2 regions of the Bradyrhizobium sp. GCM10028915 genome follow, and region 2 is predicted to be linked to the other one. Evidence: riboswitches for the same ligand, from Rfam matches in the RefSeq annotation. Region 2 holds a riboswitch; the other holds the start of a gene.
The links. A riboswitch is a leader RNA that binds a small molecule or an ion and turns the genes downstream of it on or off. The one in region 2 is predicted to bind cobalamin.
Positions count from the first base shown of each region.

Region 1: it holds a riboswitch for cobalamin, as region 2 does, so the genes downstream of both, metE (5-methyltetrahydropteroyltriglutamate--homocysteine S-methyltransferase) here and ACFQX9_RS02750 (TonB-dependent siderophore receptor) in region 2, are expected to answer to the same signal.

Region 1 is NZ_JBHTFN010000065.1:137,261-140,667, reverse strand. Features, by position in the region: gene ACFQX9_RS30460 (4Fe-4S binding protein) at 285-488, shown strand; cobalamin riboswitch at 1,276-1,476, shown strand; gene metE (5-methyltetrahydropteroyltriglutamate--homocysteine S-methyltransferase) at 1,575-3,407, shown strand, end outside.
Region 2 is NZ_JBHTFN010000003.1:207,496-210,902, forward strand. Features, by position in the region: gene cobT (nicotinate-nucleotide--dimethylbenzimidazole phosphoribosyltransferase) at 1-390, shown strand, start outside; gene ACFQX9_RS02745 (histidine phosphatase family protein) at 391-963, opposite strand; cobalamin riboswitch at 1,036-1,238, shown strand; gene ACFQX9_RS02750 (TonB-dependent siderophore receptor) at 1,355-3,407, shown strand, end outside.

The DNA.
Region 1 (3,407 bases), on a different contig from region 2:
GCGGCTTTTTGTCGCCGCCGGTTGAGGAAGCGTCAGCCTCGCTTGCTCCCGCGCTGACGTGCCAAACAGACGCTTCCAGAGTCAAGTCGCGACTGACTCTCGCAAGAGGGCCCGAGGGCTCGTAGCCTGAAATTGAAGCGACCTGTTGCTGTCGCAGATGCAACATGGTCTCAGACCCGGGACAGCCGAATTGGGAAAATTGCCCAACATTGAGCGCGTCTGCGTTTGGCACGGCATTTGAAAGGGATCGCCCATGGCATCGCTCGCCTAAGGAGTCGGAAGGCATGGCTTACAAGATCGTCGCTTCGCAATGCACCGTTTGTGGCGCATGTGAGTTCGAGTGTCCCAACGCGGCGATCAGTCTGAAGCGCGACATTTACGTTATCGATGCCAAAAAATGTACGGAGTGCGAGGGCCATTGCGACACGCCGCAATGCGCGGTGGTCTGTCCGGTCCCTGACACCTGTGTCCCGTCCAAGACAGGATAGGCAGCCCGCGACCAAAAGGCCTCATCGCCCGATTTCGCGAACGAAGTTGTAGATGTGGGACCTTGAGGAGACCACGACCGCATGGGGCGCATCGAGGTCGATTAACATCGTTATGAGCTTAAGGCGCTGAGCGACTCCGAGGAACCCCTCAAAGGGCTCTGTCGGAGGACACCGTCGAATTTGTCACGAACAAGGACAAGGCCCTCGATGCTCAGTGGCCGCGTTAAGGCCTATCGTCGCTGGCCGCGAGTCGAGGCGAGGCAGACCGGCGTCGAGCGGCCACCGACGCATCGAAGCCGACGCAAAAGTCGCTCAGCACGTGAACACCTAGTGCACCGAGAAGATCATCTTGGCCAACCTCACGGAGCGGTCGACCTCGTGCCTGGTCGCGGGCCCGCCGAACACCAAGGAGCCGACCTGATCATCCGTGCGGTCCTGGAGCAATCCGGCTTTCGAAATTTTTAGGGAGCCTCGTGGGCTGTGACCAAACGGATGCCGGCCGAGGATGATCGCACCTTCCTGACGCGCAGGTTCGAAAAGCTGCTGACGGAAAAGGTCGCCTCCTCGCGATCACACAGATACCGAAAGCGGCCCGGGTTCGTTCCGGTGGTGGAGCTCAACCGTTACGCGAGCAGGGAGCGAATGCATTTCACAAGCGGAGCCTCCACGGATCAGGGCGTGTTCACCAGGCCGCGAGCAAGACCGTCGTACCCGCCTAGTGCGCTCGTAATCGCTTGGGCAATGTCGCAGCGAGAATCGGTAGGTTGACGCATCGATCCTCGTGCGCATAATTTCAAGCCGTCGCGGTCTCCGGATTTCGTTTGATCTGGAGCTAAGAGGGAAGCCGGTGCAATGCCGGCGCTGCCCCCGCAACTGTAAGCGGCGAGCCGCTGTCCAACGAAGTCACTGAAGCCATGCGGCTTCGGGAAGGCCGGACAGCAGCGACGACCCGTGAGCCAGGAGACCTGCCTCGACAAGATATCGTCCACGGGCGGGGCGTCCCGGTGTGCGCCAAGCAGTTGTCGCTCACGCGATGTTCGCTGTCTGCGTCCGCCATGGCCTTTGCCCCAACATGGGGTCTAAGCTATGTCAATCCTTTCGCTTCCCGTTGCCACACTGGGGACGTCACGCATCGGCCCACGACGCGAACTCAAATTCGCACTCGAGAGCTACTGGGCGGGAAAATCCAGCGAAGCCGAGCTCCTCGAGGCGGGGAGTGGACTTCGTGCCGCTAATTGGGCACGGCAGAAATCCCGCGGTGCGACCGTCATTCCTTCGAATGACTTCTCGCTCTACGACCATGTGCTCGATACCAGCCTAATGGTCGGCGCCATTCCCGACGTTTACGGCTGGAACGAAGGTCCTGTGTCGCTTAAAACCTACTTCACCATGGCGCGTGGCGCTCAAGACGGTGGTCACGCTCAGCATGGGCCCGGCGTAGCCGCACAGGAGATGACGAAGTGGTTCGATACGAACTACCACTACATGGTGCCGGAATTTCACCAGGATCAGATCTTTAAGTATGCCTCTCGGAAGCCGATCGAGGAATATGAGGAGGCAAGAAGCCTCGGTTATCAGACGCGGCCCGTCCTAGTGGGCCCAGTCACTTTCCTGAAGCTCGGCAAAAGCGTAAATCCCGCATTCAATCCGCTGTCGCTGCTTGATCGACTCCTCCCCGTCTATGTCGATGTTCTCCGCGAACTAGCCTCGCGCGGCGCTGAATGGGTTCAGCTCGACGAGCCATGCCTAGTGATGGACATCGACGAAGCATCTCGGGCCGCTGTCCGCCGGGCCTATGCTCATTTCGCTAAGGCCGTGCCGGCCCTTAAAATCATGCTGGCCACATACTTCGGGGGTGTCGGCGACAATCTTGAAACAGTCTTGGCCTTGCCCGTTGCCGGGGTTCATGTCGACCTGGTTCGTGCACCTGACCAGTTGGACGCGATTGTCGCCAGAGCAGGTAGAGATCTCGTGGTCTCGCTCGGTGTCGTTGATGGTCGCAACGTGTGGCGCTCTAATCTGCCGGCGCTACTCAACCAACTTGCTCCTATGGTCAAAAAACTGGGCAGGGACCGTGTTCAGATTGCCCCCTCCTGCTCGCTGCTTCATGTTCCGGCCGACATTGAACTAGAGATCGATCTCGATCCCAATCTGAAGACGTGGTTGGCGTTCTCAGTGCAGAAGATCAAGGAACTTTCGATATTGGGCAAAGCGCTGGCTGGCCATGCTGCCGACGTGGCCGATGAACTCACGCTCTCAGAGGATGCATCCGTCACCCGCGAAACATCGCCGAAGATCCACAGTGCGAACGTCGCCGGACGAATGGCCGCGATCGACGATAGCATGCGTCGCCGTCGCAGTGCGTTCACCCAGCGCGCCGACGTCCAGCGCGTCGCCTTCGCATTGCCGATGTTTCCAACCACAACCATCGGATCCTTTCCGCAAACGGCGGACGTCCGCAATGCGCGTGCAGCTCATGCGCGGGGAGCGCTGAATGACACGCAGTACGAGCAGCTTCTGAAAGCGGAGACAGCCCATACCGTGCATTGGCAGGAAAATATCGGCCTGGACGTGCTCGTACACGGTGAGTTCGAGCGCAATGACATGGTTCAATACTTTGGCGAGCAGCTGTTGGGTTTCGCATTCACCAAGCACGGCTGGGTTCAGTCTTATGGCTCGCGGTGCGTTCGTCCTCCTATCCTGTTTGGAGATGTCTCCCGCCCGAAGCCCATGACCGTTAAATGGTGGCGACATGCGCAGTCTCTGACCAAAAAACCCGTCAAGGCTATGCTGACCGGACCGGTGACGATCCTGAACTGGTCGTTTGTCCGTGACGACATCCCGCGGAGCGAGACATGCCGACAGATCGCTCTCGCGATCCGAGACGAGGTCATCGACCTTGAGGCGGCTGGAGCGACC
Region 2 (3,407 bases):
CGCCATGACGTTGCGGGCGCTGCGCCCGAAAAGATCCTGTGCGCCGTCGGCGGTCTCGAGATCGCCGCCATCTGCGGTGCCGTTATCGCGGCTGCACAGCACCGCATCCCCGTGTTGATCGACGGCTTCATCGTGTCGGTCGCGGCGCTGGCGGCGGTGCGGCTCAACCCTTCGTGCCAGCTGTTCCTGCTGGCCTCGCACCAGTCGGCGGAGCAGGGGCATCGGCTGGTGCTGCGCGCGCTGAACGTGCAGCCGCTGATCAGCCTGGATCTCAGGCTCGGCGAAGGATCGGGCGCGGCCATCGCGCTGCCGCTGGTGCGGTCGGCCTGCGCGCTCCACAACGGCATGGCGACCTTTGCGCAGGCCAATGTGCCTGATCGTCCGGCCTGATCAAATCGTCCGCTGATTGACGGAGACGACGCGCCAGCCGGTCGCGAGCCGGTCAATCCTGGTCAGCGACAGCGGATCGATCATGAAGCGCAGGGCCGCTTGTGGCGTCAGGTCGAGCGCGATGCACAGCGCCGCCCGGATCGTGCCGGAATGCACGACGAGCGTTGCGGCCCCGGTGCCGATCTTCGACAAACCCAGGCGGACCCGCGCGACCTGTTCCTCAAAGCTTTCGCCGCCGGGCGGCCGTCCGCGCGCCGGATCGCTCCAGAACCGTGCATAGGCCTCGCCACCGGTCGCGGCGAGTTCGTCATGCCGACGGCCGGTCCAGTCGCCAAAGTCTTGCTCGCTGAATTCGTCCAGCTGCAGCGGCTCGAGTCCCAGCGCGCGGGCCGTTTCGACGGTGCGCCGCGACGGGCTCGCATAGCTCGCGGCGTCCCGCGGCAAGCGCTGGCGCAGCGCCTCCAACTGCGCGCGAGCACCGAGATCGGCCGGCGCGTCGGCTGCATGGATGATCCCCGAAACGCCATCGACGGGCGCGTGCCGTATCAGCCAGAGGAAGGTCTCGCCTTCCATGCTTTTCTCCAAGGAAACTGGTCGTTGTGGCAATAGCGCCGCAACTGGCACATTGACTCTGTCTGGATCGTAATCCTAGATGCTCGCGACGGTTTCCCCGAGAGGGGATGAAAAGGGAATGCGGTGCGGGGACGTTGTCCCCAATGCCGTGGCTGCCCCCGCAACTGTAAGCGGCGAATCTTGCGTCACGAGCCACTGGGTATCTCGGTCCCGGGAAGGCGATGCAAGGTACTGACCCGCAAGCCAGGAGACCTGCCGTCAGCCGTGGTCACACGCGAAGATGTCGGTCGGGGAGTACAGACATTCGGCTTCACCGGAAGGCTGACAAGCCGGACGATGGGACCCTGGTTCGCGGTGACGTGCCACTGACGTCACTCCGAGGTCCAAGACCGTGTATTCCCTTCGTATTGTACGACCACGCCGTTTCCTACTGGCATCCGCCGCTCTCACATCTTTCGTCGCCATCGACATGCCAGCGGCCTTGGCGCAGCAGGCCCGCGAGCCACTGCCGCCCGTCGAGGTGTCGGCGCCACAATCCCGCAGGCAGGCCAAGCCGGCCGGACGGGACGCGCAGCGCTCACGCCGCGCAGCAGCGCGCCGGCCGGAGACTGCATCCGCAGTGCCCAAGCCCGTCGCGCCGACCACGGCGGCACAGACGCCGCTCAACACCAATGCCGTCGCCGAAAGCGCTTCGCGCCTCGGCCTGACCGTGCGAGAAACGCCCGCGACCGTGGAGGTGATCTCGGCCGCAACCATGCGCGAGCAGGGCTACCGCACCGTGTCCGACGTTGCGCAGGGAGCGGTGGGCGTCACAGCCGGCGACAATCCGGCCGAGCCTTCGGCTTTCTCCATGCACGGCTTCACCAACAGCCAGATCAACACGCTCTATAACGGCATCAAGATCGGTCCGCAGAACATGACCTCGCGGATCATGGACACGGCCAATCTGGAGGCAGTCGAATTCCTGAAGGGTCCGGCGTCGCTGATGTCGGGCGAGGGCGCCGCCGGCGGCGCGATCAACTTCGTCACCAAGCAGCCGCACACCGGTCCGATCCGGAACGAGGCAGATTTCTCCTGGGACTCGCTGAACTCGTTCCGGGCGCATTACGGCTCGGGCGGCAGCACCAATGTGCAGGGGCTGGACTACCGCTTCGACGTCAGCCGTTCCTCGCTCAACGGCTTTGCCGACGACACCAACACCAAGACGCTCGATGTCTCCGGCCAGCTCAACTACCGCATCTCCGACAGCCTCAAGGTCTGGGGCGCGATCGAGTATCGGGAAGATCGCTCGAAAGCCTATTGGGGTGCGCCGCTGGTGCCGATTGCCTTCAGCGGCTCGCATGCGACGACGGGGATCGTTTCCGGCAATTACGTCTCGAACTACAACAAAACCGATCTCGGTGCCGTCACGATCGACGACCGCACCTTCAATACTAACTACAACGTCCTCGACAACAGGAACGTGGCGAAGGAGGTGTGGCTGCGCGGCGGTTTCGAGCTGAATCTGGCGCCCGACCTGACGCTGAAAAGTCAAGCCTATGCTTACGGAGCTGAGCGCACATGGTTCAACAATGAGATCGAGGCGTTCAATTCCGGGACCAACATGGTCGATCGTGAGCGCTTCTATGTCGCGCACAGCCAACGCTTGGTCGGCAACGTCACCGATTTGATCTGGGATGCGAATATCGCCGGCTTTGACAACCGTTTGGTCACGACGCTTTCCTCAAGCTACCTTGATTTCGTGAGGCCGGGCGCCGCAAATTTCCCCGGCGATTCCGTTCCGCTGGTCGATCCGCCTCGCGGCTATTACGGCCTGCTCACCATTCAGCAGCAGACCGCGCGCATCGACAATGAGGCGCTGTCGTTCGAGGACCGGTTGAAGTTGACACGGACCTTTGCGCTGGTCGGCGGCCTGCGCGTCGAGCATATCGGGCTCGACCGCAATTCGACCGACAAGTTCGGTCTGGAGAAGGCGAACTTCCCGTTCTCGCAATCCTGGGTCCCGACCACGGGGCGTATCGGCTACACCTGGGAAGCCGTACCGGGCCTGACCTTTTTCAGCCAATACGCCACCGGCGCAGACATCTCGGCCAACAACATCTTCCTGCTCAATCCGACCGATCCGCTGAACCTGACCACCGCGCGCACCTACGAGACCGGCGTCAAGCACCTGTTCTGGGACAACCGGGCGGAGTGGTCGTTCTCGGCCTACGACATCCTGCGCAAGAACGTCTATGCCGCGGCCGGCGGCATGCAGCTCAACCTTGCCGGACGGCAGGAATCGAAGGGCGTCGAGCTTGCCGCGTCCGTGCGTCCGATCGGTCCCCTGCGTCTCTGGGGCAACATCGCCTATGTCGATGCGCGCTACGCCGACTTTAATTTTGTCGGCGGCTCGTTCTCCGGCAACACGCCGCCGAACGTGCCGCGCGTCGTGGCGAATGCCG